2 regions of the Arthrobacter sp. 05T423 genome follow, and region 2 is predicted to be linked to the other one. Evidence: predicted binding sites of a transcription regulator. Region 2 holds the regulator's gene; the other holds the start of a gene.
What was found. The regulator LexA, encoded in region 2, represses DNA repair genes until DNA is damaged. The targets are predictions, from matches to a motif close to TCGAACANNTGTTCGA.

Region 1: a site for LexA is predicted at 2,067-2,082, ahead of AC1DFE_RS07830 (DUF6504 family protein). Genes of this name have one in related genera too.

Annotation. Positions count from the first base shown of each region.
Region 1 is NZ_JBFTLC010000007.1:27,122-41,242, forward strand. Features, by position in the region: gene AC1DFE_RS07810 (SOS response-associated peptidase) at 1-653, shown strand, start outside; gene AC1DFE_RS07815 (VOC family protein) at 684-1,106, opposite strand; gene AC1DFE_RS07820 (chorismate mutase) at 1,121-1,447, shown strand; gene AC1DFE_RS07825 (hypothetical protein) at 1,600-1,986, opposite strand; gene AC1DFE_RS07830 (DUF6504 family protein) at 2,129-2,494, shown strand; gene AC1DFE_RS07835 (DNA polymerase III subunit alpha) at 2,491-6,072, shown strand; gene thrS (threonine--tRNA ligase) at 6,266-8,230, shown strand; gene AC1DFE_RS07845 (HIT family protein) at 8,251-8,838, shown strand; gene pgsA (phosphatidylinositol phosphate synthase) at 8,828-9,448, shown strand; gene pdxS (pyridoxal 5'-phosphate synthase lyase subunit PdxS) at 9,588-10,514, shown strand; gene AC1DFE_RS07860 (M3 family metallopeptidase) at 10,706-12,718, opposite strand; gene AC1DFE_RS07865 (type 1 glutamine amidotransferase) at 12,815-13,567, opposite strand; gene AC1DFE_RS07870 (MurT ligase domain-containing protein) at 13,564-14,121, opposite strand, start outside.
Region 2 is NZ_JBFTLC010000005.1:42,922-57,042, reverse strand. Features, by position in the region: gene recA (recombinase RecA) at 1-660, shown strand, start outside; gene AC1DFE_RS05920 (regulatory protein RecX) at 773-1,261, shown strand; gene miaB (tRNA (N6-isopentenyl adenosine(37)-C2)-methylthiotransferase MiaB) at 1,392-2,945, shown strand; gene miaA (tRNA (adenosine(37)-N6)-dimethylallyltransferase MiaA) at 2,950-3,849, shown strand; gene dapF (diaminopimelate epimerase) at 3,983-4,927, shown strand; gene AC1DFE_RS05900 (class I SAM-dependent methyltransferase) at 4,908-5,522, opposite strand; gene hflX (GTPase HflX) at 5,919-7,496, shown strand; gene AC1DFE_RS05890 (ATP-dependent DNA helicase) at 7,489-9,549, shown strand; gene lexA (transcriptional repressor LexA) at 9,612-10,358, opposite strand; gene AC1DFE_RS05880 (LysM peptidoglycan-binding domain-containing protein) at 10,818-11,150, shown strand; gene AC1DFE_RS05875 (histidinol-phosphate transaminase) at 11,286-12,404, shown strand; gene hisB (imidazoleglycerol-phosphate dehydratase HisB) at 12,464-13,090, shown strand; gene hisH (imidazole glycerol phosphate synthase subunit HisH) at 13,087-13,824, shown strand; gene AC1DFE_RS05860 (hypothetical protein) at 13,825-13,983, shown strand; gene priA (bifunctional 1-(5-phosphoribosyl)-5-((5-phosphoribosylamino)methylideneamino)imidazole-4-carboxamide isomerase/phosphoribosylanthranilate isomerase PriA) at 14,075-14,121, shown strand, end outside.

The DNA.
Region 1 (14,121 bases), on a different contig from region 2:
ACGTTGCGCCCACGGATGGCGCGCCAATCGTCCTGGAACGGCTTATCGACGGCGGCACCGTCCGCCAGCTGCACGTTGCCCGCTGGGGCCTGGTGCCGTCCTGGGCGAAAAGTCCGGGCATAGGTCCGAAAATGATCAATGCCCGGAGCGAGTCGGTCCTCGAGAAGCCGGCGTTCCGCAAGGCTGTCCAGTCGAGGCGCTGCGCGGTCCCGGCCGACGGTTACTACGAATGGAAACAGGGCGAGGGCCGCAGCAAGCAGCCTTATTACGTCCACCCCCGGGACGACTCGGCCATTGCTTTCGCCGGACTGTACGAGTGGTGGAAGGACCCGTCCGTGCCGCCGGGTGAACCCGCCCAGTGGATGCTCTCGATGTCCATCATGACGGCGGACTCGCCGCCGGCGGGCACCGAAGGCACGGTGTTCGCCGAACTGACCGCGCTCCATGACCGCGTTCCGCTGCCGATGAGCCGCGACACCATGTCAGCATGGCTGGACCCCGGCGTGGACGACGCCCCCGGGCTGGTGGATCTGGTGCGGTCCGGGGTGAAGGACGTTGCCGCAGGCTGGAGGGTGGATTCCGTGGGCAAGGCGGTGGGCAACGTCCGCAACAACTCCCCGGAGCTCATCGAACCCGTGGAGGCACTGTTCTAAGGCCGCGATAAGACGGTTCTGAGCCTGCGGTCAAACGGTGACCTGGCCGCCGTCGTCCACTGTCCAGGTGGGGTTGAACGCAATCTCCCAGCGGAAGCCGTCCGGATCGGCGAAGTATCCGGTGTAGCCGCCCCACGGCTGGGTCTTGGGCGGGGCCACGATGGCCGCGCCGGCAGACTCTGCCTGAGCCATTACGTGGTCCACCTGCTCAGCGCTGCCGACGTTGTGGCTGAGCGTAATGCACGGGACCGCGGCGGGCGCATCGACGGCGGCCTCGGCCTGCATCTGCCCGGCATCCCACAAGGAGAGAATCAGGCCGTGGTTGGCCTGGATGAACACCACCTCGTCGGTAACCTCGCGGTGGACCGGCCAGCCCAGGCCGTCCACATAGAAGCGCCGGGAGGCGGCCACGCTGCGCACTCCCAATGAAATAAAATCGACTCTGGGCTGCATGGTTCGATACTGTCATGATCATGCCCACAAATCACGGAGACGAGAAAAACGCCCAGGCTGACCGGGAACAGCTCGCCGCCGTGCGGGTCGCGGTGGACGAGGTGGACGAGCAGATCGTCACGCTGATCGCCCGCCGCGAGCGCCTGATCCGCATCGCAGGGACCCTGAAGGGTGACGACGCCGAGGTGCGCGCACCGGGCCGGGTGGAACGGGTCATCGAGCATGTGCGCGCGGCCGCTGAGAAAAAAGAAATAGACCCGGACATCGTGGAAACCACGTACCGGGCCATGATCTCGAAGTTCATCGAGCTTGAGATGAAAATCCACAATGACAACAGCTGAGCCGTTGCTTCCGTTTGGCTAGCCTGCCGGCTGACAGGATCGGGCCGACGGGTCCGGGCTGCCGACGGCCTAGCCGCTGAATGGCGCGCCGGGGCGCGGGGCCGGCTGGTCCGGGCTGATGCCCGGTGCCGCTCGCAGGGGGCGCTGACCCTCTAGAGCTTCTCCTCGACGGGCACGCCGGACTGGAATTCCCGCCCGTCGGCCTCGCTGAACGCGGACATGAGGTGGCTCTTGTCCAGCCCCATGACCGTGCTCATGGGGAAGTTGCCCGTGATGGTGTTGCCCGAGTGCTCAACGCTGCTGAGGTCGAAGTTCTCCTCTGTGCCGTCATGGCTGAAGGAGTAGATCGAGACCGCCTCGCCGTTCATGAACTCGATTCCCAGCCTCCGTTGATGTGAATAATCCGGAGTGGCAGCCACAAGCCCCACAACAAAGGCGCCCGATGCTGGAATATTGCCGTCGATATCAAACCTGGCCACCAATGTGCTTTCTTTGGCGGCGATGCTTACCTGCTTCAGGAGCGCGTCATTGGAACTCATGGCACCATCCTGCCCTGTGAGCCGCCGTCCGTCCACACCCATGTAGGTTTTGTCCCGGGCCCGGCGTAGACTTGAAGTATTCGAATACATATTCGAATGCCTGCGTATATTCTGCAGGATGAGATTGGTATCCGGAGGCACTATGGGAACGTTCAGCGAGTCTGTTGACGTCGTCTGCGCACCCACCGGTGAGCCTGCTGAGCTTCGGTGGGGCGGCAGGGATTACCGGGTCTGCGCCGAGCCTGTGCGCTGGTATGAGCGCCGCCAGTGGTGGGCCGAAGAGCGGCGCGCCCCGCTGGGAAGCGGCCCCGGGCTTGTCGACCACGAGATCTGGCGGGTGCAGGTCCTCCCCGCCGGCAAAAGCCCTCAGCCGGAAACCCCGGCCGCAGACGCACCTGAACCTTTGACCCTTGACCTGGTGAGGCATGCAGGCAGCGGACGCTGGAGGTTGCTCCGGATCCACGACGCCCTCCGGCCCAGTGTTGCACTCCGACCCAAAACAGCATGAGCTTCACTCACCTGCACGTTTCCACCGCCTTCAGCGCCCACTACGGTGTCTCCTGGCCCGATGAGCTCGCCCAGGCGGCAGCGGCCCAGGGGGCGACCGCCCTGGGGTGCACCGACCGGGACGGCCTGTACGGCACCGTAAAACATCTCAAGGCATGCATGGCTGCCGGGATTGACCCGGTGGTCGGCGTGGATCTGTCAGTGTTCGACCACGAGGGAGACCATGACGCCGTAATGTCCGGTGAACAGGTGCCAGGTGCCCGGTTGTCCAAAACCCGGTTTTCGGCTGCCCGCGTGACCGGGCGGGTCGTTGTCCTAGCGCACGGTCACAACAGCGGTGAAGGGTACAAGGCACTGTGCCGGCTGATCTCCGACGCACACGCACGCACCACTGGCAAGGCCGGGGGAACAGTTCCCGTCGCCGTCACCAGAGCTGAACTCGCATCTCGCGTCCTGGACCCGGAAACCCTTAAACCCGTGCTCACTGTGCTGCTGGGCCCGGATTCCGACGTCGGCCTTGCGCTGGGCGGACGGCGGTACCTTCGGCCCCGCACCCTTTTTAAGAGCTGGCTGGACGCCATGCCCGCCGGAAGCGTCGCAGCAGAGATCGTCACCCACCTCAGCGCCCCGGGTGAACCATTGAGCACGGCCCACGCGGTCCGCATGCTCAAACTGGCGCAGGAGCATGGCGTGCCCGCCGTGCTCACCAACGCCGTCCGTTACTGTGAGGAGGACGGGGCGGCCACCGCAGACGTCCTCGATTCGGCCCGCACACTGAAGTCGCTTCCAGAACTCTCCGCCGCGCCGCTGCTCCAGCCCACCGGGCAGGGGTGGCTGAAATCCCCGGACCAAATGCTCCAGTTGGGCAAGGAAGTCATTCACGCCGCCGGCTACGGGGCCGCCGATCTCCAGGTGCTGCTCGCGCAGACTGAGGCGCTCGCGGACCGGTGCCGCATGGATCCCGTGACCGACATGGGCTGGAAGCAGCCTGTGGTTCCCGAGGCCGCCGTCATCGGCATCGAAGGGGATCCGCTGGCAGAACTCGCCCAGCGCTGCGAGGCCGGAATTGCGCGGCGCTTCCCCGGCATTTCGGGGAAGGCGGAAGCAGCCATGCGCGTCAGGCTGCAGCATGAGCTGAAGATCATTGCCCGCCTCGGCTTTGCTTCCTACTTCCTGACTGTGGCAGAGGTGTCCCGCATGATCCTGGACATGGGCGTGAGGGCGGCAGCCCGGGGGTCTGGGGCCTCCAGCCTGGTGAACTACCTGATCGACATCAGCCAGGTGAACCCCCTTCAGCATGACCTGATCTTCGAACGGTTTCTCTCCGGCGACCGCTCCACGCTCCCGGACATCGATATCGATGTGGAAAGCGCCGAGCGGCACAACGTCTACCGGAAGATCTTTGACCGGTTCGGCTCCCAGCGCGTCACTCTGATGAGCATGCAGAACGGGTACCGCGCTCGCGGTGCGGTGCGGGACGCCGGGCTTGCGTTGGGGCTGGACGACGGCGATGTCGGTGAGATTGCCAAGCAGCTGTGGCGCTTTTCAGCCCGGAAATTCCGGGAAGCCCTGGAGGAAAAACCGGAACTTCGCGAATTCGCCGGACGGGTGGAACAGCGTAACTTCTCGGAGAACCAGCAACTGGACCTCCTGGTGGACCTCACCGAACGGCTGGACCGTCTTCCGCGCCACATCTCCATGCATCCCTGCGGGGTGATCCTCGGTGATGCCACCCTGCTGGACCGGAGCCCCGTCCAGCCCAGCGGCCTTGGGCTGCCCATGAGCCAGTTCGACAAGCACGACATGGACCCCATGGGCATGCTGAAACTCGACGTCCTGGGTGTCAGGATGCAAAGTGCCATGGCCTTCGCCGTGCGGGAGATCATCCGCATCCATCCCTCCAAGGCTGAAGTGGTGGCGGCGGGAGCCCATCCCGTGGCGCCAGATGGCACGGGTCCCGATTACATCAGGGAGGACGGCCTGATCGACCTCAATGCCGTGCCGCTGGACGACGAGCCCACCTATGAGCTGATCAGAAGCACCCACACCCTGGGGTGCTTCCAGATCGAATCACCGGGCCAGCGGGAGCTGGTCGGAAAGATGGCCCCGCGCGAGTTCAACGACCTCATCATCGACATATCACTGTTCCGCCCCGGCCCCATGAAATCGGACATGGTCCGGCCCTTCCTCGAACACCGGCACGGCTTCGCGCCGGAGACCTACCCGCATCCGGACCTGAAGCCGGTGCTGCAGGAAACCCATGGGGTGACGGTCTTTCATGAGCAGATTCTGAGGACCTTTGACGTGATGACCGGCTGCGGGCTGGCGAAGGCCGACGAGTTCCGCAGGGCGCTGAGCAACGAGGTCAAGGAAGGCCACGTTGAGGAGTTTTTCCGCCGCGAGGCAAGGGCCAGGAAGTATTCGCCGGAGGTAGTGGACAAGGTCTGGGGCACCCTGAAATCGTTCGCCAGTTTTGGCTTCTGCAAAGCCCATGGCGCCGCCTTTGCCGTGCCCACTTACCAGTCGGCCTGGCTGAAAGCCCACCATCCGGAAGCATTCCTCGCGGGCCTGTGGGAACACGATCCCGGCATGTACCCCAAGCGGCTCCTTGTTGCCGAGGCGCGGCGCATGGGCATCCCCATCCTTCCGCTGGACATCAACCGCAGCGGGGCTGAATACCGGGTGGAACGGGTAGCGGAGGGCCCGGACCGAGGAAAGCTGGGCATCAGGCTGAGCCTCAATGGCATCTTCGGGCTGTCCGGTTCTGAACTGAAGCGGATCGTAGCCGGGCAGCCCTATGACTCTCTGGCGGATCTGAGGGACCGCTCCAGGCTCACCAAGCCCAGCATCAAACGGCTAGCCCAACTGGGCGCTTTTGACTCCCTGCACCGGGAATCCGGCGGGACGGCCAACCGGGCAGACCTTGTGCACCACCTTCAAAGCCTCCAAAGCAAGCCGGCAAGGAAGGCCGCCGACGTCATTGAGGGGCAACTTGCACTGCCCCTTGGCGACGTCGAACTGCGGAACGTTAAGCCCGGCCTGCCGGAGCCGACCACGGTGGAGACCGTCCGGGCAGAATTGGACCTGATGGCAGTTGATGTCAGTGAACACCTGATGTCCAGCCACCGCCCGCTCCTGGACCGGCTGGGTGTCACCACCGCCGACAAGCTGCTGGGTTTGCGCAACGGCACGGAGGTTCTGGTGGCCGGTGTCCGCATCGCCACCCAGACACCGCCCATGCGCGGCGGCAGGAGGGTGGTCTTCATCAGCATCGACGACGGCACCGGGTGCGTGGACTCCGTGTTCTTCCACGAAGCCCAGGAGCATGCCGGCCCGCTGCTGTTCGGCACCCGCCTGCTGCTCATCCGGGGAACCACCCGGCGGACAGGTCCGCGCGGCATCAGCCTCAGCGCCAGCATGGCCTGGGACCTCAGCCAGGTGGACACCCTGCCGTTCCCTGAGCGGGAAAACGGTGAACAGGGGACCAACGGCCGCGATGACACCGAACAGGAATTCAGGCAGCCGGGACCTCTGGAAGGCATCAGCAGAAACCTGGCCATCACCGGCCTGGGGAGTTGAACTGGCCTATCCCTTTTCCAATAGTTCCAACCGGCCGCGGCCGTGGCGCTTTGGCTCGCCACTTCCGCAACAGATAACATTGACGAGGCTGGCTGTGGTCCCCGTACGCCACAAGCTACGAAGCCTGAACTTTGAATAGGAGACACCCGTGTCAGATGCCCAGCAGATCACCCTCATCGTCGATGGCGAAGAAATGAAGGTGACTACCGGGACCACCGGCGCGGAACTCTTCTTTGAGCGCCGCGACGTCGTTGTGGCCCGGGTCGACGGCGAGCTGAAGGACCTGGACCAGCCCCTTCCCGAAGGCGCGCAGGTTGAAGGCGTCACCATCGATACCCCCGACGGGCTCAACGTGCTGCGCCACTCCACCGCGCACGTCATGGCCCAGGCCGTACAGCAGCTGCGCCCGGACGCCAAGCTCGGCATCGGTCCCTACATCACTGACGGGTTCTACTTCGACTTCGACGTCGAGGAGCCCTTCACTCCGGAGGACCTGCGCCAGCTGGAAAAGATGATGCTCAAGATCATCAACCAGAACCAGAAGTTCGTCCGACGCGTCGTCTCCGAGGACGAGGCCCGCGAAGCCATGAAGAACGAGCCCTACAAGCTCGAGCTGCTGGGCAAGAAGAACGACGCCGCCGACGCCGGCGAAGGCGTCAACGTTGAAGTGGGCGCCGGCGACATCACCATTTACGACAACGTCGACCGCAAGAGCGGGGACAGCGTCTGGTGCGACCTGTGCCGCGGCCCCCACCTGCCCAACACCAAGCTCATCTCCAACGCCTTCGCCCTGACCCGGTCCTCGGCCGCGTACTGGCTGGGCAACCAGAACAACCAGCAGCTGCAGCGCATCTACGGCACCGCGTGGCCCACCAAGGAAGCCCTGAAGGCCTACCAGGAGCGCATCGCCGAGGCCGAGCGCCGCGACCACCGGAAGCTTGGCGCCGAGCTGGACCTGTTCTCCTTCCCCGATGAGCTGGGGTCGGGTCTCCCTGTCTTCCACCCCAAGGGCGGCATCATCCGCAAGGCCATGGAGGACTACTCCCGGCAGCGCCACGTGGACGCCGGCTACGAGTTCGTCTACACCCCGCACATCACCAAGGGGCACCTGTACGAAGTCTCAGGCCACCTGGACTGGTACAAGGAGGGCATGTTCCCGGCGATGCACATCGACGCGGAACTGAATGAGGACGGCACGGTCCGCAAGCCCGGCCAGGACTACTACCTGAAGCCGATGAACTGCCCCATGCACAACCTCATCTTCCGCTCGCGCGGCCGGTCCTACCGCGAACTGCCGCTGCGGCTCTTCGAATTCGGCTCGGTCTACCGCTACGAGAAGTCCGGCGTGGTCCATGGCCTGACCCGCGTGCGGGGCATGACCCAGGACGACGCCCACATCTACTGCACCCGCGAGCAGATGAAGGATGAGCTCACCACCACGCTGAACTTCGTCCTCGGCCTGCTCAAGGACTACGGCCTGGACGACTTCTACCTCGAGCTGTCCACCAAGAACGAGGACAAGTTCGTCGGCGAGGACGCCGCCTGGGAGGAAGCCACCCGCACCCTGGCCGAAGTTGCCGAGGCCTCCGGGCTAGAGCTCGTTCCGGACCCGGGCGGAGCCGCGTTTTACGGGCCCAAGATTTCGGTCCAGGCGAAGGACGCCCTCGGGCGCACCTGGCAGATGTCCACCATCCAGCTCGACTTCAACCTGCCTGAGCGCTTCGAACTCGAGTTCCAGGCCGCGGACGGCACCCGCCAGCGGCCCGTCATGATCCACCGTGCCCTCTTCGGGTCGGTGGAGCGGTTCATGGGCGTCCTCACCGAGCACTATGCCGGTGCCTTCCCGGCCTGGCTGGCTCCCGTGCAGGTGGTGGGTATCCCCGTGGCGGAGGCCTTCAACGATTACATGTTCGACGTCGTTGACAAGCTCAAGGCTGCCGGCATCCGCGCCGAGGTGGACATCTCCTCGGACCGCTTCCCGAAGAAGATCCGCACGGCCAGCAAGGACAAGATCCCGTTCGTCCTGATCGCCGGCGGTGAGGACGCCGAGGCAGGCGCCGTCTCCTTCCGCTTCCGGGACGGCAGCCAGGACAACGGGGTGCCTGTGGCCGAGGCTGTCCAGCGGATCGTTGACGCTGTCCGCGACCGGACCAGCTAGCCGCGGCGGAGGGGGAACACGTGCAGGAGAACACGGATTCGGGCTATCCCGGCGATGCGGAGGTAACGGACGATTTTGGCTTGGCCGGCGTCCCGGATGCCTTCCAGCGGCTGTGGACTCCGCACCGCATGGCCTACATCAAAGGCGGGCAGCACCAGTTCAAGAACCAGGACGACTGCCCGTTCTGCGTCGCGCCCGCGCGCAGCGATGAGGAGTCGCTCATCGTATACCGCGGTCGCACGAGCTACGTGGTGCTGAACCTGTTCCCCTATAACCCCGGCCACCTTCTCGTGTGCCCCTACCGCCACGTCCCCGACTACACGGACCTGACGGTGGAGGAGACCGCGGAATTCGCCGACCTGACGCAGACCGCCATGCGTGTGCTGCGAAAGGTGGCGAATCCCGGCGGCTTCAACCTCGGTATGAACCAGGGGATCGTGGGCGGTGCCGGCATCGCGGGGCACCTGCACCAGCACATTGTGCCCCGCTGGGGAGGGGACGGAAATTTCTTCCCGATCATCGCCCAGACCAAGGCGATCACCCAGACCCTCGGCGAGGTCCGCCAGCAGGTCGCCGATGCCTGGCCCGGGGAGACGCATGCTGAATAGGCATGCCCGCGGGTTCTTCACCGCGCTGTTTACCCCGATCGCACGTTGGCTACTGAAAATGGGCGTCTCGCCCGACGCCATCACTATTGTGGGAACAGCCGGCGTGGTGGTGGGGGCCCTGGTCTTCTATCCGCTGGGCCAGCTGTTCTGGGGAACGGTCTTCATCACGGCGTTCATCTTTTCCGACGTCATCGACGGCATCATGGCCAGGATGCAGAAGCTCGGTGGGCGCTGGGGCAACTTCCTGGACTCCAGCCTGGACCGGCTGGCGGACGGTGCACTCTTTGCCGGCCTGGCCATCTGGTTTTTCACAGGCGGCGCCGACGCCCCCATAGCCGTTGCCGCCGTCGTCTGCCTTGTTCTTGGCATGGTGGTCTCCTATGTCCGGGCGAAGGCGGAGTCCCTTGGCTTCCAGGCGAACGTGGGCATTGCCGAACGTGCCGAACGGCTGGTCTCGGTACTGGTGATCACCGGCCTTACCGGTGCCGGACTGCCGCCCGTCGTGCTGCTGGCGACCCTGGTGCTGCTGGCCGCGGCGAGCTTCATTACCGTGGTCCAGCGTGTCCTGGCCGTGCGGATCCAGTCGCTGGAGGACTCCGAACAAACCTGATTAAGCCGGGCTGCCGCGGGGGGACTAGTATTAGGACTGCCCGGTCAATGGATCCGGTAATCCGGTGTGTGCGAAAAACGGCATCTCCGTGCCGTCTGCACTCCCGGCGAAGGTCATCTAGCTACCCATAGGGGTTTTTGTGTCTACACCTGATGTAAGCAACGAAGCCGGCTCGTCCGCCAACAGCGTGACGGGCAGCAACCGCGTCAAGCGCGGCATGGCAGAGATGCTCAAGGGCGGCGTCATCATGGACGTCGTTAACGTCGAGCAGGCCCGCATCGCCGAAGATGCCGGTGCCGTTGCCGTCATGGCGCTTGAGCGCGTCCCGGCCGACATCCGCGCCCAGGGCGGCGTGTCCCGCATGTCCGATCCGGACATGATCGACCAGATCATCGACGCCGTCTCCATCCCGGTCATGGCCAAGGCCCGCATCGGGCACTTCGTCGAGGCCCAGATCCTGCAGTCCCTCGGCGTGGACTACATCGACGAGTCCGAGGTCCTGACCCCGGCCGACTACACCAACCACATCGACAAGTGGAACTTCACCGTTCCCTTCGTCTGCGGTGCCACCAACCTCGGTGAGGCCCTGCGCCGCATCAACGAGGGCGCGGCCATGATCCGTTCCAAGGGCGAGGCCGGCACGGGCGACGTTTCCAACGCCACCACGCACATGCGCCAGATCCGCGCCGAGATCAAGAAGCTGGCCTCGCTGCCCGAGGATGAGCTGTATGTGGCCGCCAAGGAGCTGCAGGCACCGTACGAACTGGTCAAGGAAATTGCCGCCACCGGCAAGCTCCCGGTGGTGCTGTTCACCGCCGGCGGCATCGCCACCCCGGCCGACGCCGCGATGATGATGCAGCTTGGCGCCGACGGCGTGTTCGTCGGCTCCGGTATCTTCAAGTCCGGCAACCCGGCCCAGCGCGCCGCCGCCGTCGTGAAGGCCACCACCTTCTTCGATGACCCGGACGTCATCGCCAAGGCCTCCCGCGGCCTGGGCGAGGCCATGGTCGGCATCAACGTGGACGAGATCCCGCAGCCGCACCGCCTCGCCGAGCGCGGCTGGTAGCGTTCAGGCGCTTCTCAAGGAGCGTGGCGCAGGGCGCCCTGCCCCTTGAGCCTCTGCGCCCTCTCTTGTTGAGCCGAGAGAGTTAAGCGCGATCATAGCCAGGACATAGACGACGGCGGCCGGTCACCTAAGTGACCGGCCGCCGTCGTTCTTCCCCAAAAGCCAAGCGCAAGGGTGGGTTGGCGCCCGGTTTACTCCAGACCGCGGCGCTTGAGGAGCGGCTCCATGGCGGCGTCGCGTCCCCGGAGGGTACGGAAGGACTCGAGCGGATCCCGGCTGTTGCCACGGGAAAGCAGTTCGGCGCGGAAGCGGTCGCCGTTGGCCCGGCTGAGCCCGCCGTTCTCGGTGAACCAGTCGACGGTTTCGGCGTCCAGTACCTCGCTCCAAATGTAGGAGTAGTAGCCCGCAGCGTAGCCGTCGCCGGCGAAGATGTGCTGGAAATAGCCCGTCCGGTACCGTGGCGGAATCAGCGGATGGGCCACCCCCGCAGCGGCCAGTGCCTTCGCCTCAAACTCAAGGGCGTCCTCCGGGACGCTGCCGGCTTCCTGGACGTGCCAGGCCAGGTCCAGCAGCGCAGCGCCAAGGTACTCCGTGGTAGCGAACCCCTCGCCCCAGAGGCGCGATTGGTTGAGCCGGTCCACGATGTCCTGGGCCAGCGGCTCCCCGGTAGCGTGATGGCGGGCGTAGTTGGAGAGCACCTCCGGCCACATGGTCCACATTTCGTTGACTTGCGACGGGTACTCGACGAAGTCCCGCGGCACCGAGGTGCCGGAGAAACGGGGATAGGTGACATCGGAGAACAGCCCGTGCAGGGCATGGCCGAACTCGTGGAACGCCGTCCGCACTTCATCGAGCGTGAGCAGCGTGGGCTCGCCGGCCGGCGGCTTGGAGATGTTCAGGTTGTTGATGACCACCGGCTTGGTGCCCAAAAGCGCCGACTGGTCCACCAAGGAATTCATCCAGGCGCCGCCGCGCTTGGTTTCGCGGGTGTAATAGTCACCCAGGAACAATCCCAGCTCTGTTCCGTCCGCGTCGCGGACCTCCCAAACGCGGACGTCCTCGTGGTAGCCGGCGAGGTCCTCCCGTTCATGGAAGGTGATGCCGAAGAGTGAGGTCGCGGCGAAGAACACCCCGTCCTTCAGGACTCGGTCGAGCTCAAAGTACGGCCTGAGGGCCTGCTCGTCCACGGTGTAGCGTTCCCGCCGCACCTTGGCGGAGTAGTACGCCCAGTCCCAGGCCTCCAGCGGGTGGCCGGCGCTCTCGGCGAGGGCGGCGGCCTCGGCGTCGGCGTTCCGGACGGCGGCAGGCGCCAGTCGGTTCAGCATGGACCGGACGGCGCCGAAATCCGGGGCTGTCTGCCGGTCCACCACCAGTTCGGCGTAGTTGGCGAAGCCCAGCAGGGCGGCCTTTTCGGCCCTGAGCCTGACCATGGATTTCACCAGGTCGAGAACGTCGAGGTCTCCGCCGGCACTGCCGCGCGCCACGGACGCCTCGAAGAGCCGGCGGCGTACGTCCCTGTTGTCCAGTGCGGCCAGTGCGGGTTGGTTGCTTGGCTGGATGAGCGTCAGAAGGAATTTGCCGTCGTGCCCGGCAACGCGCGCTGCTTCGGCGGCGCTGGCGATCTCGTCGCCGGGAAGGCCAGCGAGGTCACCGGCGCTGTCCAGCAGCAGTGCGGCGGACTTCATCGCTTCCTTGACGCGCTGCCCGAATTCGGTACCCAGCCGGGACAGCTCGGCGTTCACCAAACGCAGCCGGTCCTGGCCGGCGTCGTCCAGCTGGATGCCCGACTGGCGGAACTCTTTGAGGTACTCTTCGACAAGCCTGGCCGATTCGGCGTCCAGGCTGGCGATGTCCACGGCGGCGAACCGCTCGTATAGGGCCCGGTTCAGGTACACGGCGTCCTGATGGGCGGCGAACTGCGGCGACAATTCGGTCTCCAGCTTCCTGATGGCCTCCGAGGCGTCGGCGGAAACCAGGGTGAAGAACGAAGCCGCGGCGCGGTCCAGCAACCGGCCGGATCTCTCCATGGCCAGCGCCGTATTGTCGAAAGTGGCCGGCTCGGGGTTCTCCACGATGGCCTGGATTTCGGCCAGGTGCCCGGCGAGCCCGGCGTCAACCGCCTCGGCATAGTGGGCGTCGTCAATGTCGGCGAACGGCGGCAGTCCGAAGGGCAGGGCGCTGGGGGACATCAGGGGATTGGTCATGAAGCAACCCTTTCATGCAGCGGTACGGTGCACAATGTTTTGCCGGGCACCTCCGGCGGGTGGTTGCGCCGCGTACCGCAGGTGCTCTGTGGTCCCCTAGCGCGGCCGGCGGGCCGCGTGCTCCCGGGCCAGGACGGCGTAGCGGTCATCCGGTTCGCCGGGCGTGAAGCTGCCGTATTTGCGTTCGACGGCGGTCCGGATCAGGAAGTCGGCGATGGCCGGGTTCTTGGGGAGCAGGGAACCGTGCAGGTAGCTGGCCACGATGTTGCGGTACCGGGCGCCCTCCTGGCCGTCGCTGCTGTTGTTGCCCGTGCCCTTCGCCACCGTCCCGAGCGGTGCAACGCCCGGGCCCAGGGTGGTCTGGCCGCTGTGGTTTTCGTAGCCCAGGACCTCGCCGAACTCTGTGGTGGTGACCTTGACGTTGCCGATCAGCCGTTCATCCGTGCCGTGGGTCTCCACGTCCAAAACTCCGATGCCGGGAATGACCGGGCCTGAGCGGGTCTTGAAGAAGCGGCCAAACAGCTGGTACAGGCCGCAGATGAGGAGCATCGGCGTGCCGTCCTCGGCCATCCCCTTGAGGAGGCCGGCCCGTGACTGGAGGTCGTCCTGGATGACGAGCTGGCCGCTGTCCTGCCCGCCGCCGCCAAGGATGATGTCCACGCCGTCCGGGAACTCGTCGCCCACGTTGTACTCGAGGAGTTCCGGGGTGTATCCGTGCCATGTCAGGCGCTGCTGCAGAACCAGGGCATTGCCCCAGTCGCCGTAGATGTTCATCTCCCGCGGGTACAGCTGCAGGACCCGGATGGTGCCCTTTGACGCGGTAGTGCCGGCGGCTGAATCGGGGGTCAAGAGACCACCTCCACTGTGGTGATTTTGGACAGCTCACGGCGGATGGCGAGCATCGCGGTGTAGGTGCAGAAGACACGCTTCGGCTTGCCTTTGCCCTTGCGGATGAAGTCGGCCAGCGCGGCCGTAATGTCAGTGTCCACCGCCCCGATCTGCACTTCGTCGTACTGCAGGCGCAGGGCCATGTCATACGCCCGGGAGCCGGTGACCTGGTCCACGCCTTCTGGCCGCAGCGAGTCGAAGTCAACGTCCCACAGCCAGGACATGTCGCGGCCGTCGGCGTAGTTATCGTTGATGGCGATCATGGTGGCGTAGCCGCCCGAGGGGAACGATTTGAGGCCAAGCCGGAAGCCGCTCGGGTTTTTGACCAGGACCAGGTCCAGCGGGAGTCCGTCCACCGTGAGGCTTTCGCCGCGCCCAAATGCCGGAGCCACCTCGGACAGCGCCTTCAGGAGGGTGCCGTGGTCGGCCGTGGCCGCGCCGCTGCCGCAGATGCTGCGGGCCAGCGCCAGCGCCGCCGCGGCGTTGAAGATGTTGTAGACGCCGCGGAGCTTCAT
Region 2 (14,121 bases):
ATGCTCATCGGTTCCGGCTCCCTGGATGTCGTCGTCATCGACTCCGTCGCCGCTCTCGTCCCGCGCGCCGAAATCGAAGGCGACATGGGCGACAGCCACGTCGGTCTCCAGGCCCGTCTTATGAGCCAGGCGCTGCGTAAGATCACTGGCCGCCTGAGCCAGACCAAGACCACCGCCATCTTCATCAACCAGCTGCGCGAAAAGATCGGTGTGTTCTTCGGTTCACCGGAAACCACCACCGGTGGTAAGGCGTTGAAGTTCTACGCGTCCGTCCGTATCGACGTCCGCCGCATCCAGACCCTCAAGGAGGGCGCGGACTCCGTGGGCAACCGCACCAAGGCCAAGATCGTCAAGAACAAGATGGCCCCGCCCTTCAAGATCGCTGAGTTTGACATTATTTACGGTCAGGGCATTTCCCGCGAGGGCGGCATCATTGACATGGGCGTGGAGCACGGCATCATCAAGAAGTCCGGGTCCTGGTTCACCTACGACGGTGACCAGCTCGGCCAGGGCATGGAGAACTCGCGCCGCTTCCTGCGCGACAACCCGGAACTGGCCGCGGAACTGGAACGGCTCATCAAGGAAAAGCTCGGCGTGGGAACCAAGCCTGCGGCCGATGCCGAAGCCTCACCGAAGCTGAAGGCCGTTGACGGTTTCTAGCAAACGCCGGTCCTCTCCGGCCTTCGCGAAGGCCGGAGAGGACCGCGAAGCAGGGCCCGGCCCCGATCCGGACGGGGACCGGGAGGCAGATCCGGCATCGGTCGCCCGCGCCATCGTTCTTCGCCAGCTGACCGCGTCGCCCAAGAGCCGCCTGCAGCTTGAACGCAAGCTGGCCGAGCGCAACGTACCGGAGGACGTCGCCGCGGCGGTGCTGGACCGCTTCGAAGAGGTCCGGCTGGTTGACGACGCCGAGTTCGCGGACATGTGGGTGCGGAGCAGGGCGCAGTCCCGCAAGCTGGCCAAGGGAGCGCTCCGCCGCGAACTCTCGGAAAAAGGCATTGACTCGGACACGGCGGCCTCGGCCCTGGAGCAGCTTAGCGACGAGGACGAGGAAGCCGCCGCGCGCCACCTCGTGGAACGCAAGCTGCGCCCGGGGACGGACCTGGCAGACCGGACGGAACGCGACAAGGCCACGCGGCGTCTCGCGTCCATGCTCGCCCGCAAGGGCTACCCGCCCTCGCAGGCCTTCCGGATCGTGGGCGAGGTGCTGGACGCTGCAGCCGGCGAGGCCACCGACGCGGCCACCGCACCCTGGGAGTGAACGCAGCCTCGGAGTGAGCGCGCCCCGGGATGGCCGCCCCTCGGAGCGCAGCCTCGGAGTGAGCGCGCCCCGGGATGGCCGCCCCCTCGGAGCGCACCCCAGGAGTGAGCGCAGCCGTTACCCTTAATGGGTGAGTCTGACCTATCCTTCCCCCGCAACCGGCACCGAGAACGCACCAACCGGCGACGCCGCTGTGCCCCGCACCTACCAGGTGCGTACCTTCGGCTGCCAGATGAACGTTCACGACTCCGAGCGCATGGCGGGGATGCTGGAGGCTGCCGGTTACGTACCGGCGGAAGGTGCCCAGGCCGACGTCGTGGTCTTCAACACCTGCGCGGTACGGGAGAACGCCGACAACAAGCTTTACGGCAACCTCGGCCAACTGGCGCCGATCAAGGCGGCCAACCCGGGGATGCAGATCGCTGTGGGCGGCTGCCTCGCCCAGAAGGACCGCGAAACCATCCTCAAGAAGGCGCCCTGGGTCGATGCCGTCTTCGGCACACACAACGTCGGTGCCCTGCCCGCCCTCCTGGACCGGGCGCGCCACAACCATGAGGCTCAGCTGGAGATCCTCGAGTCGCTGGACGTCTTCCCTTCCACCCTGCCCACCAAGCGTGACTCCGTCTATTCGGGGTGGGTGTCCATTTCGGTTGGCTGCAACAACACGTGCACCTTCTGCATCGTCCCCGCCCTGCGCGGCAAGGAAAAGGACCGCCGGCCGGGGGACATCCTGGCCGAAGTCCAGGCACTGGTGGATGACGGCGCCATCGAAGTGACACTTCTGGGCCAGAACGTGAACTCGTACGGGGTGGAGTTCGGGGACCGCCAGGCCTTCTCGAAGCTGCTGCGCGCCTGCGGCGAGATCCCGGGCCTGGAGCGGGTGCGCTTCACGAGCCCCCATCCGGCCGCATTCACCGACGACGTCATCGACGCCATGGCCGAGACGCCCAACGTCATGCCGCAGCTCCACATGCCGCTCCAGTCCGGATCGGACAAGGTCCTGCGGGACATGAAGCGTTCCTACCGGTCGACGAAATTCCTAGGAATCCTGGATAAAGTCCGCGCCAGGATGCCGCACGCAGCGATCTCCACGGATATCATCGTCGGTTTCCCCGGGGAAACGGAGGAGGATTTCCAGGCGACCCTGGACGTCGTCGAAAAGTCGCGCTTCGCCACCGCCTTCACCTTCCAGTACTCCAAACGTCCGGGCACGCCGGCAGCCGACCTGCCGGACCAGCTGCCCAAGGCCGTGGTGCAGGAACGATTCGAGCGACTCACCGCGCTCCAGGACCGCATCGCCGCGGAGGAGAACGCCAAGCAGCTGGGACGCCGCGTCGAGGTCATGGTCACAGCCCGGTCCGGCCGCAAGTCAGAAGAAACCCACCGGCTCTCGGGCCGTTCCCAGGACCAGCGGCTGGTCCACTTCACGGTTCCTGCCGGCGCTCCTGCTCCGAGGCCCGGGGACCTGGTGACCGTCACCATCACCGAAGCAGCCGCCTTCCACCTGATCGCCGATCCGGCCACCGCGGCGGATTACTCGCTGCGCCGGTCCCGTGCCGGCGACGCGTGGGACAGGGCCCAGGCCGACTCCTGCGGCGCCCCAACACCGGGTGGGGCACCAGGTGTGGTGGGCAGGACGGGTGTGTCGCTCGGCATGCCCTCACTTCCGGTGCGGAGCCGCTGACCCGGTGGCGGGCCAGCTCCCCGTCATAGCGGTTGTCGGACCCACGGGCTCGGGCAAGTCCGACCTCGCCGTCGAGCTAGCCCTGGCGCTGAACGGCGAGGTGATCAACGCCGACGCCATGCAGTTCTACCGCGGCATGGACATCGGCACCGCCAAGGTCACCGAGGCTGAACAGCGGGGCGTCCGGCACCACCTGCTGGACATCCTGGACGTGACGCAGGAGGCGTCGGTGTCGGACTTTCAGCAGCAGGCGAGGGACGCCGTCGCTGACATCCACCGCCGCGGCAAGCGCGCCATCCTGACGGGCGGATCGGGCCTGTATGTTCGCGCCGCCCTCGATGTGCTGGACTTTCCGGGAACTGATCCGGAAATCCGCACCCGGCTCGAACAGGAGAACGCCGCGGCAGGGACTGCAGCATTGCTGGACCGGCTCCGTGCGGTGGATCCCGTCTCCGCCGGGCGCCTCGGTGACGCCCGCCGCATCATCCGCGCCCTGGAGGTGTTCGAGCTGACCGGCCGCCCGTTCAGCTCCTTCATGCCAACCCGCGAGTACCACCAGCCGGCCATCCAGATCGGTCTGGCCGTGGACCGCGAGCAGCTGCGCGACCGGCTCGCCGTCCGCGTTCACCGGATGGTGGAGCGGGGGCTGCTGGCGGAGGTTGAACGGCTGGACGCCCAGGGGCTGCGCCGCGGAAGGACCGCCCCGCGTGCACTGGGCTACGCCCAGTTCCTCAGGGTGCTAGACGGCGAAGCGGACGTGGCGCAGGCAGCAGAAGAAACCATCGTGGCCACCAGGCAGTTCGCCCGCCGGCAACTGACGTGGTTCCGGGCCGACCCCCGCATCAGCTGGCTGGACTGGCAGGACCCTGAGCTGGCTGCGAAGGCAGCCGCCCTCTGCACCTGAGCCGGCACGCCGACGGACTTTGAGTAGGACACCTATGCCCCTCGCGCTTGCCACATCCAGGCCAGCGTCCGCCACCTGCGAGCCGGTCCGGGCCGTTTTCATGGGGCCGTGGCCGGGCGGGTAACCTTGAACCATGAATGAAACCCTTGCAGAAACAGCCGGGCCCGCCGCCGCCACACTCAGCGGACTGCGGTTCTCCAAGGGCCATGGAACCGGCAACGACTTCGTCCTGGTCGCTGATCCCGAGGGCGTGCACGTCATCTCTGCAGAGCAGGTCGCGCACCTGTGCGACCGCCACCGCGGAATAGGCGGCGACGGCCTTATCCGGGCCGTGCCGTCCCGGCTCCTTGACGAAGGCCGGCAGATCCTCGTTGAAAACCCGGACGCCGAATGGTTCATGGACTACCGCAACGGGGACGGTTCGCTCTCGGAAATGTGCGGGAACGGAGTTCGCGTGTTCGTCCACTTCCTCCTGGCCGAGGGCCTGGCCGTGCTGCCTCCCGGCGGGTCGCTGAGCATCGGCACGCGCGGGGGAGTCAAGACCATCGTCCGCTCAGGTGACGGCTACGCCGTCGACATGGGCCCCTGGGAGTTCATCTTCCCCGACGACGCAGCGGCCCGAGCCATGGATTCGCTCGTCAGCGCCGACGGACTGGAGGTGGCGCGGCCGGCGCTGTCCGTCAGCATGGGCAACCCACACACAGTCGTCGCGCTGGCCGAGCTGTCCGAACTCCGGGACACCCGGCTTTTCACGGCGCCGCATGTGGACCCGGCTCCCGCGAACGGTACCAACGTCGAATTCGTTGTTCCGGCCGAGCCACTGGTGCACGACGGCGTGGGCACCGTGACCATGCGGGTCCACGAGCGCGGCGTCGGCGAAACGCAGTCCTGCGGCACCGGCGCATGTGCCGCGGCAGTGGCCATCCGTCACTGGGCCGGGCCGGGCGCCCCGGACGCCTGGCAGGTCAAGGTGCCGGGCGGCGTCGTGGGTGTGAAGTTCTTCACCGTCGCCGGCGGCCGCGAGCACATTGTGCTCAGCGGCCCGGCAACGATCGTTGCTACCGGGACGCTTTCCTGACCCGCAGAATCCTGAAGGACTTGGACGTGTTTTCCCGCGTCACCGTGAAGGAGTCGTCCAGCACCCCCGCGAGCCAGCGCTGAAGCGAATCCGAGCCCAGGTTCTTCTGCACCACCAGCCAGGCCGAACCGCCAGGCGCCAGCCTCGGCAGCCACAGCAGCAGGAGTGAGTGGAGTTCATCCTTGCCGATGCGGATCGGCGGGTTGGACCAGATGGTGTCGAAGCGGACTTCCGGGTCCACATCTTCCGGCGTGCTGGCCGCGACGTTGCTCAGCCCGAGGATCTCGGCGTTCCCGTTCGTGAGTGCGATGCAGCGCTCGTTGACGTCCACGGCGTACACCTGTGCGTGCGGTGCCCGCAGCGCCATGGTCAGGGCGATGGGTCCCCAGCCGCAGCCGATGTCGAGCAGGTTTCCCTGCGGGGCAGGGGCGGGAGCCTCGGCCAGCAGAACGGATGTGCCCTTGTCAATTCCATCGGGGCTGAAGATGCCGGACGAGGTCTGCAGCTTCCGCGTTTCACCGGCCAGTTCCACTGTGAGGGGCTTGCGGGTGAACGGCCCTGCAGGTGAGGCGCTGAAATAGTGGGCAGACTCCATAAATGGCAGATTAGTGGGCCGCCCGCCCGATGGGAAACCGGGAGGATGCGAAAGCGGGCTCGGGTGTTCTGGTACCCTTGGAGGCATGTTCCTGATTTTTGAGTAGCCGGCTCCTTTTGCCCGCGGCTTCGGCCGCCGCTACCGGCCCGGGGCTCCCTTCCGAGGCGATGCAGGTTAATCACCTTCCGCCGCAGCGAAGCGAGAGACACAGCGCAGCTTTCAACACAGCGCAGCCCAAACAGCACTCAATCAGACCTCTTCCCGCCGGCGTTGCATGCCCGCTGCCGGCCAGTCAGGAGCACCTTGATGACCCCTCGCAGTCAGCCCAGCGCGAATACCGCAGCCAAGGGCGGCAATCAGCACTATTCTGAAGATGCAGAACCTTCAAAGGAGACCATGACCAATCAGCAAAATTCCGGATCCGGGCCAGCCGCCCAGGACATGAGTCCCGAGGAGATCCAGGCTGTCATCGACCGGATTCTCGCCAAGGACGTCCCGGCCAGGAATACGGCGGCAGGCGACAGCGGCCGCGCCGACAGCAAGGGCGTCCTGGGTAAGGCGCAGGCCATCTCGCAGCTCGCCGAAGAACACAGCACTTACGACGGCGACCAGCAGGACCTCGAAGAACGCCGGGCACTGCGCCGCACGGCCGGGCTGTCCACCGAACTCGAGGACGTCACCGAAGTCGAATACCGGCAGCTGCGCCTGGAGCGCGTAGTGCTGACCGGGCTCTGGACCGAAGGCACGCTTGCCGACGCCGAGAATTCCCTGCGAGAACTCGCTGCCCTGGCGGAAACAGCCGGCTCGGAAGTCCTCGACGGACTGGTCCAGCGCCGCGCCAAGCCGGACCCGGGCACTTTCCTCGGTTCCGGCAAGGCCCTGGAACTCAAGGACGTGGTGATGTCCACCGGCGCGGACACCGTGGTGGTGGACGCCGAACTCGCTCCATCCCAGCGGCGCGGCCTTGAAGACATCGTGAAGGTGAAGGTCATCGACCGCACGGCGCTGATCCTCGACATCTTCGCCCAGCACGCCAAGAGCCGCGAAGGTAAGGCCCAGGTGGAGCTGGCCCAGCTCGAATACCTCCTCCCACGCCTCCGCGGCTGGGGTGAATCGATGTCGCGCCAGGCCGGTGGCCAGGTGGGCGGCGCCGGCGCCGGCATGGGCTCGCGTGGTCCCGGTGAAACCAAGATCGAACTGGACCGGCGAAGGATCCGTACCCGGATGGCCAAGCTGCGGCGTGAGATCGCCGCGATGAAGCCGGCACGGGAGACCAAACGGGCCAACCGCCATCGTAATGAAGTCCCGTCCGTGGCCATCGCCGGATACACCAACGCCGGCAAGTCCTCGCTGCTGAACCGCCTCACCGACGCCGGAGTCCTGGTGGAGAACGCCCTGTTCGCCACCCTGGACCCCACCGTCCGCAAGGCCGAGACCTCCGACGGCGTCGGCTACACGCTGGCTGACACCGTGGGCTTCGTCCGTTCCCTTCCCACCCAGCTGGTGGAGGCCTTCCGCTCCACCCTTGAGGAAGTGGCGGATGCAGACCTGATCCTGCATGTTGTGGACGTGTCCCACCCGGACCCGGAAGGCCAGATCGCCGCCGTGCGCTCGGTGTTCGCCGAGGTGGATGCCCGCAAGGTGCCAGAGATCATCGTCCTGAACAAGGCCGATGCCGCCGACCCGTTTGTGGTGGAGCGGCTCAAGCAGCGCGAACCGCGGCACGTGGTGGTCTCGGCACGCACGGGGGAGGGCATTGCTGAGCTGCTCAAGGCGATCAGCGAGTCCATTCCCCGGCCGAACGTCAAGATGCAGCTCCTCGTGCCCTACCACCGCGGCGATCTCATCAGCAAGCTGCACGACTCCGACGCGGAGATCCTCAGCCTGGATCACGAGGAGGGCGGCACGCGCGCCGTCGTCATGGTCCGGGAAGGCCTCGCGGCTGAACTGGAATCCTTCATCACTAATGACTGACGGGGTGGCAGACGCCGCAGCCAGCGCCACGGCCGGCGAGCAGCATGTACTGGATCTGCTCGACCGTGCCGTGGCGGGCATGGGCGGCCAAAGCCGCAGCGGCCAGCATGAGATGGCCCGGCAGGTGGCACGTGCCATCGAGACCGGCGACCATCTGCTGGTTCAGGCCGGCACAGGAACCGGCAAGTCGCTGGCTTACCTGGTTCCGCTCATCGCCCATTCCCTCGAGAGCAACAAGCCCACCCTCGTCTCCACAGCCACCCTGGCGCTGCAGACCCAGATCGTCGGCCGGGACCTTCCCCGGCTGCTGGAAAGCCTCAAACCGGCACTCGACCGGCCCGTGAAGGTTGCGCTGGTCAAGGGCCGCGCCAACTACGTCTGCAGGCAAAAGCTTGAGGGCGGCTTTCCCACAGAGGAGCCGTCGGAGGGCCAGCTTTTCTCGCTGGGCGAGGACACCAGCGTCCCGCACTTCGCCGCGGCCATGGGCGGCCCCTCGTCACAGCTCGGCAAGGAGGTTGTCAGGCTCCGCGAATGGGCGAAACAGACCACGACGGGTGATCGGGACGAACTGCTCCCGGGCGTCACGGACCGGGCCTGGCGGCAGGTGTCCGTCACTTCCATGGAATGCCTCGGCGCGCAGAAATGCCCCCTCGCGGAGGAGTGCTTCAGCGAGCTGGCCCGGCACAACGCCGCCGAAGCCGACGTCGTGGTGACCAACCACGCCATGCTGGCCGTCAGCGCCTTCGAGGGCCTGGCCGTGCTGCCGGAGTACGACGTCGTGGTGGTGGACGAGGCCCACGAGCTCCAGGACCGGGTGACCGGCGCGGTTTCGGGGCAGCTATCGGTGGCCATGGTCCATGCCGCGGCCTCCGGCGCCCGCAAACACACTGGGATCACCGTAGATGCCCTCAACACAGCAGCCGCCAATCTCGAGGTGGCCCTGGTGGGCGTTCCCAGCGGGCTCCTGCCCAACGGCCTCAACGACGAACAGCTCGATTGCGTGGACCAGCTTCGCGAGGCGTGCCGGGCGGCACTGTCGGATTCCAAAGGGGACAGCAATACAACAGCCGACGGCGGCAGGCAGCTCGTGCGCTCCCGCCTCCTGGTGATCTTGGAACTTTGCGAGCGGCTGGTCGCCGCCAGGGAAAACCGCGAGGTGGTCTGGTTCTCCCGGAACAGCACGTTTGATCCCCAGCAGGGTTACTCGGCGCCGGACGAGACGGCCCCGGCGCTGGTCAACATCGCCCCGCTGAGCGTCGCAGGCCGGCTCCGGGAAGGCCTGTTTGCGGGGCATACCGTGGTGCTGACATCGGCCACGCTTGCCATCGGCTCCGCCTTCGAACCTGCCGCCGGCGGGCTGGGCCTGGTCGGGGACGGTGCGCCGAGCTGGACGGGCGTCGACGTCGGTTCGCCCTTCGACTACCCCAGGCAGGGCATCCTCTATGTGGCCGGCCACCTGCCGAAGCCGGGCCGGGGCACGTCACCTGAGGCGCTGGACGAACTCGAGTCACTGATCCGCGCCTCCGGAGGGGGAGCCCTCTGCCTGTTCTCCTCACGGCGGGCCGCGGAGGAAGCGGCAGACGCCCTTCGGACGCGGCTGGATGTCAGCATTCTCTGCCAAGGCGAATCCACCATGACGGCCCTCGTGAAACAGTTTGCCGACGAGCCCGACACCTGCCTGTTCGGCACGATGTCACTGTGGCAGGGCGTCGACGTGCCGGGCGGTTCCTGCCGCCTGGTGGTGATTGACAGGATTCCCTTCCCCCGCCCGGACGACCCACTCATGACCGCCCGCTCCCGGGCCGTTGCCCAGGCCGGCGGCAACGGCTTCATGTCCGTGTCCGCCACCCACGCGGCCATCAGGCTGGCCCAGGGGGCGGGACGTCTCATCAGGTCCACGAACGACAAGGGCGTGGTGGCGGTGCTGGATTCCCGGCTGTCCACGGAACGCTACGGCGGATTCCTGCGGGCTGCACTTCCGCCGTTCTGGCCGACGACAGACCGGAAGACCGCCGTGGCGGCGCTGGAAAGGCTCGCCGGAGCGCAGGCGTGACAAAGCCCCGGGCAAAAAGCTGCCCGGGGCTACAAGCTGCCCGGGGCTACAAGCTCCAGAGACTACAGCGAGCGGAGTACGGAAACCACTTTCCCCATCACAACGGCGTGGTCACCGAGGATGGGCTCATACTGGGTGTTCTGCGGTAGCAGCCATGTGTGTCCGTCCCGCTGCCGGAACGTCTTGACCGTGGCTTCGTCGTCGAGCAGCGCAGCGACGATGTCGCCATTGACCGCGTCGCTCTGCCGCCGGACCACTACCCAGTCGCCGTCGCAGATGGCGGCATCCACCATGGAATCGCCCGCGACCTTGAGCATGAACAGTTCACCGTGCCCCACCAACTGGCGGGGCAAGGGCATCAGATCCTCCACCATCTGGTCGGCGAGTATGGGTCCGCCGGCGGCGATCCGGCCGACCAGCGGCACCATTGCCGTGTCCATGGCGCTGGGCAGTTCGGACACGGAAGCGTCTGCTGACCTGAGTGCTGGGGCTTTGTCCGCACCGGCAGACTTCGCCGTGCCCGCATCCAGAGTGAGCGGCATCAGCACCTCCATGGCTCGCGGCCGCTTGGGATCGCGCCGCAGGTAGCCAAGCTTTTCCAACTGGGAAAGCTGATGGGTCACGCTGGACAGGCTGGCCAGGCCGACGGTGTCGCCGATTTCCCGCATGGACGGCGGGTAACCGTTGTCGTTGACCGAGCGCTGGATGGTCTCCAGGATCTTCTTCTGCCGGACAGTAAGTCCCTTGGGGGTCCGCTGAGACCGCGGGCTGCGCTGGGGAGCCTTGCCGTCAGAGGCCTGTGCTGCCATGTTCGCCAACGCCTTTCCGTTCCTCCCGGCCGCGGTCGCTGCAGTGGCCGGGAACTTCCGGCCTGAAAAATGTCAGACCCTGCTGATCAACTGCAGATGTGGTTGTTCTGTGATTTCCAACGTAGGCCAGCCATAAGGCTTTTTCAAACATTTGTTCTAGCGAGTCTCGACTTAATTCGTTGATAGGTGCTAAAACTAGAAAAAGCAAAGTTCGAACATGTGTTCTAGTGAGGGCCGCTTGATAGCCCGGTGTTCGAATTGTTTGTTCGAATGCGAGGCAGTACAAATCGGTCCAGGAGGGCTCACGCCATGTCAGCTTCAACAGCAGCATCAACTTCAACGGCGGCGTCACGTTCAACGGGAGTGTCACGTTCAGCGGGAGTGTCCCGTTCAGCCACTGTCCAGTACGTGGATTTCCATCGCGCTACAGTCGGCGGCGCGGCGCCTCAGCCCCGTGCAGTGTCCCGGCCCGGCAAGCCGCCGCGCCTCCGCCTCACCCGTCGCGGCCGGATTGTCCTGATCGGCCTGCCGCTGGTCCTTCTGGCCGCCGTCATCCTGTCCCTGGCAGGGCTGCTGAACTCGCCCGCCAAGGCCGCCGATGCTGCGGGCGGCCTGAGCGTCACGCCCACGGTTTCGGTCACGGTGCAGCCCGGCGAATCGCTGTGGGCCATTGCCGGACATGTCGATCCGTCCCGCGACCCCCGGGATGTGATTGCGGACATCGTCCAGCTCAATGACCTTCAGGCCGGGAAGGTCATGCCCGGCCAGCAGCTGTTTGTGCCCACCAAGTAAGTGGACCCACTAAGACAGACAGGCCGGTCCGAATGACGTGACCTCTGGCGCCGGAACGCCACGACTTCGCCAGGTTCCGGGTTGCGGAACCGTCACAGTTTCCGGCGAACGCTGCGGATTACTTAAACTGTCTAGGTGACTGACCAGCTTGAGCGACTGAACCGACTGCCCCTGCGGACCAACCTGAGGGGACTGAGCCCTTACGGCGCCCCGCAGTTGGATGTTCCGATCCTGCTCAACGTCAACGAGAACACGCATGGGGTGCCGGCCGATGTGCGGGCGGCCATCTCCGCGGCGGTAACCGAGGCCGCCGCCGGGCTCAACCGCTACCCTGACCGTGAATTCACCGAACTCCGGGAAGCCCTGGCGGAATACCTTGACCACGGGCTCAGCGCGGAGAACCTTTGGGCAGCCAACGGCTCCAACGAGGTCCTGCAGCAGATTCTCCAGGCCTTTGGGGGCCCGGGCCGGTCGCTCCTGAGCTTTCCGCCGACGTACTCCATGTACCCGCTCCTCGCCAGCGGCACGGACACGGCCTACATAGCCGGCAAGCGAGCTGATGACTACGGCCTCAGTGCCGAGTCGGCCGCAAGCCAGGTGCGCGAACTCCGGCCCAACATCGTTTTCCTGTGCTCGCCGAACAACCCCACCGGAACCGGCCTTGGCCTGGATGTGGTGGAGGCCGTCTACGATGCGGGCGAGGCGAGCCAGGCAGTCGTGGTGGTGGACGAGGCTTACCACGAGTTCGCGCACGACGGCACGCCCAGCGCCCTCACGCTGCTGCCGGGCCGCGAGCGGCTCATCGTCTCCCGGACCATGAGCAAGGCGTTCGCGCTTGCCGGCGCACGCCTCGGCTACATGGCCGCGGCCCCGGAAGTGACCGACGCCCTCCGGCTGGTGCGCCTGCCGTACCACCTCTCGGCAGTCACGCAGGCAACCGCCCTGGCGGCGCTGCGGCACCGGGAGGCACTCATGGCCGATGTTCAGGACATCAAGCGGCAGCGCGACCGGATTGTCGCCGAGTTGACGCGGATGGGGCTGCGGCCTGCGGCGTCCGACTCCAACTACGTCTTCTTCGGCGGGCTGGAGAATCCCCACCTGGTCTGGCAGGAACTGCTGGACACCGGGGTCCTGATCCGGGACGTCGGCATCGCAGGCCACCTGCGGGTCACCGCCGGAACTGAGACGGAAACCACAGCCTTCCTGGACGCACTGGAAAGCATCCTGGCCAGGCAGTCCGCACTTCCGGCCTAAACTTGGATATGGACCAGGTCAGGTCCGACCCCATCCTTCGTCAAAGGACATTCATCACCATGAGCGACACCGGAACCAAGGCTGCCGAGGCACGGACTGCACGCATGGAGCGTGCCACCAGCGAATCCTCCGTGCTGGTGGAGATCAACCTCGACGGCACCGGAGTGTCGGACATCAGCACATCGGTCCCGTTCTACGACCACATGCTGACGGCGCTGTGCAAGCACTCACTCATCGACATGACCGTCAAGGCCACCGGCGACACCCACATCGACGTCCACCACACCGTCGAGGACGTTGCCATCACTTTCGGCGAGGTGCTCCGCACGGCCCTGGGCAACAAGGCCGGCATCCGCCGCTTCGGCGAGGCCACCGTGCCCCTGGACGAAGCTCTCGCGCACGCCGTCGTTGACGTCTCCGGCCGGCCCTACCTGGTGCACGGCGGCGAGCCCGCCGGGCAGGAGTACCACCTGATCGGCGGCCACTTCACAGGATCGCTGACCCGGCACGTCTTTGAGGCAATCACGCTGCACGCCGGCATCTGCCTGCACATGAGCGTCATCGCCGGTCGCGACCCGCACCACATCGTGGAAGCCCAGTTCAAGGCCTTCGCGCGGGCCCTTCGTGCAGCCGTCGAGCCGGATCCCCGCGTCGAGGGCATTCCGTCCACCAAGGGGGCACTGTGACCGGAAAAGTATTGCGCGAGGGCGCAATCATCGATCCCTCGGCCACGCTGAAGCCGGCTTCCCCGGAGGGCAAGCCCACCGTCACCGTCCTGGACTACGGCTCCGGCAACGTCCGCTCGGCCGTGCGAGCCCTGGAACGCGCCGGTGCCGAGGTCATCCTCAGCTCCAAGCCCGAGGACGTGCTGAACGCCGACGGGCTGGTTGTGCCCGGCGTCGGCGCCTTCGAAACCGTCATGGGTGAGCTCAAGGCGGTGGACGGAATCCGTATGATCGGGCGCCGCGTTGCGGGTGGCCGTCCGGTCCTGGCCATCTGCGTCGGCCTGCAGGTGCTCTTTGAGGCCGGCGTCGAACACGGAACCGAAGCCGAAGGCATGGGGGAGTGGCCCGGCAAGGTGGAACTCCTGCCGGCCGAAGTGGTGCCGCACATGGGCTGGAACACTGTCAATGTCCCGGAAGGCTCCAGGCTTTTCGACGGTGTGGAAGGTGAGCGCTTCTACTTCGTGCACTCCTACGGTGTCCAGAACTGGGACTTCGATGTGATCCAGCCCCGGATGGCGCCGCCCCTGGTTACGTGGTCCGAGCACGGTGCCCCCTTTATCGCCGCCGTGGAGAACGGCCCGCTCTGCGCCACCCAGTTCCACCCGGAAAAGTCCGGTGACGCCGGCGCACGGCTCCTGAAGAACTGGGTCGACGGACTCCGCGGGCCGCATTCCCGGCAAGCAGCGGGCGCCTAGATGTGGTCAATCCTCCTGATGGGACTGGCCGGCCTCATGGTGGGCGGCGGGCTGTCCTTCAGGCAGCAGCGCAAGCCGCTCTGGATCCAGATCGGCTTCTACGCGCTGGCTGCCATGTCGCTGCTGGCCGCCTACCTGCTGACCCTTCCGGGCAAGTAACCCCTAACCCGCCGTTCGCGCCGCAGGAATCGGCACGCACGGGAACAGCGCCCCACGAACTACAGCGCCTACAAGAACTGAGGACCCCCAGATGACCAGCCAAAATGAGCTGCCGGCTCTTGAACTGCTACCCGCCGT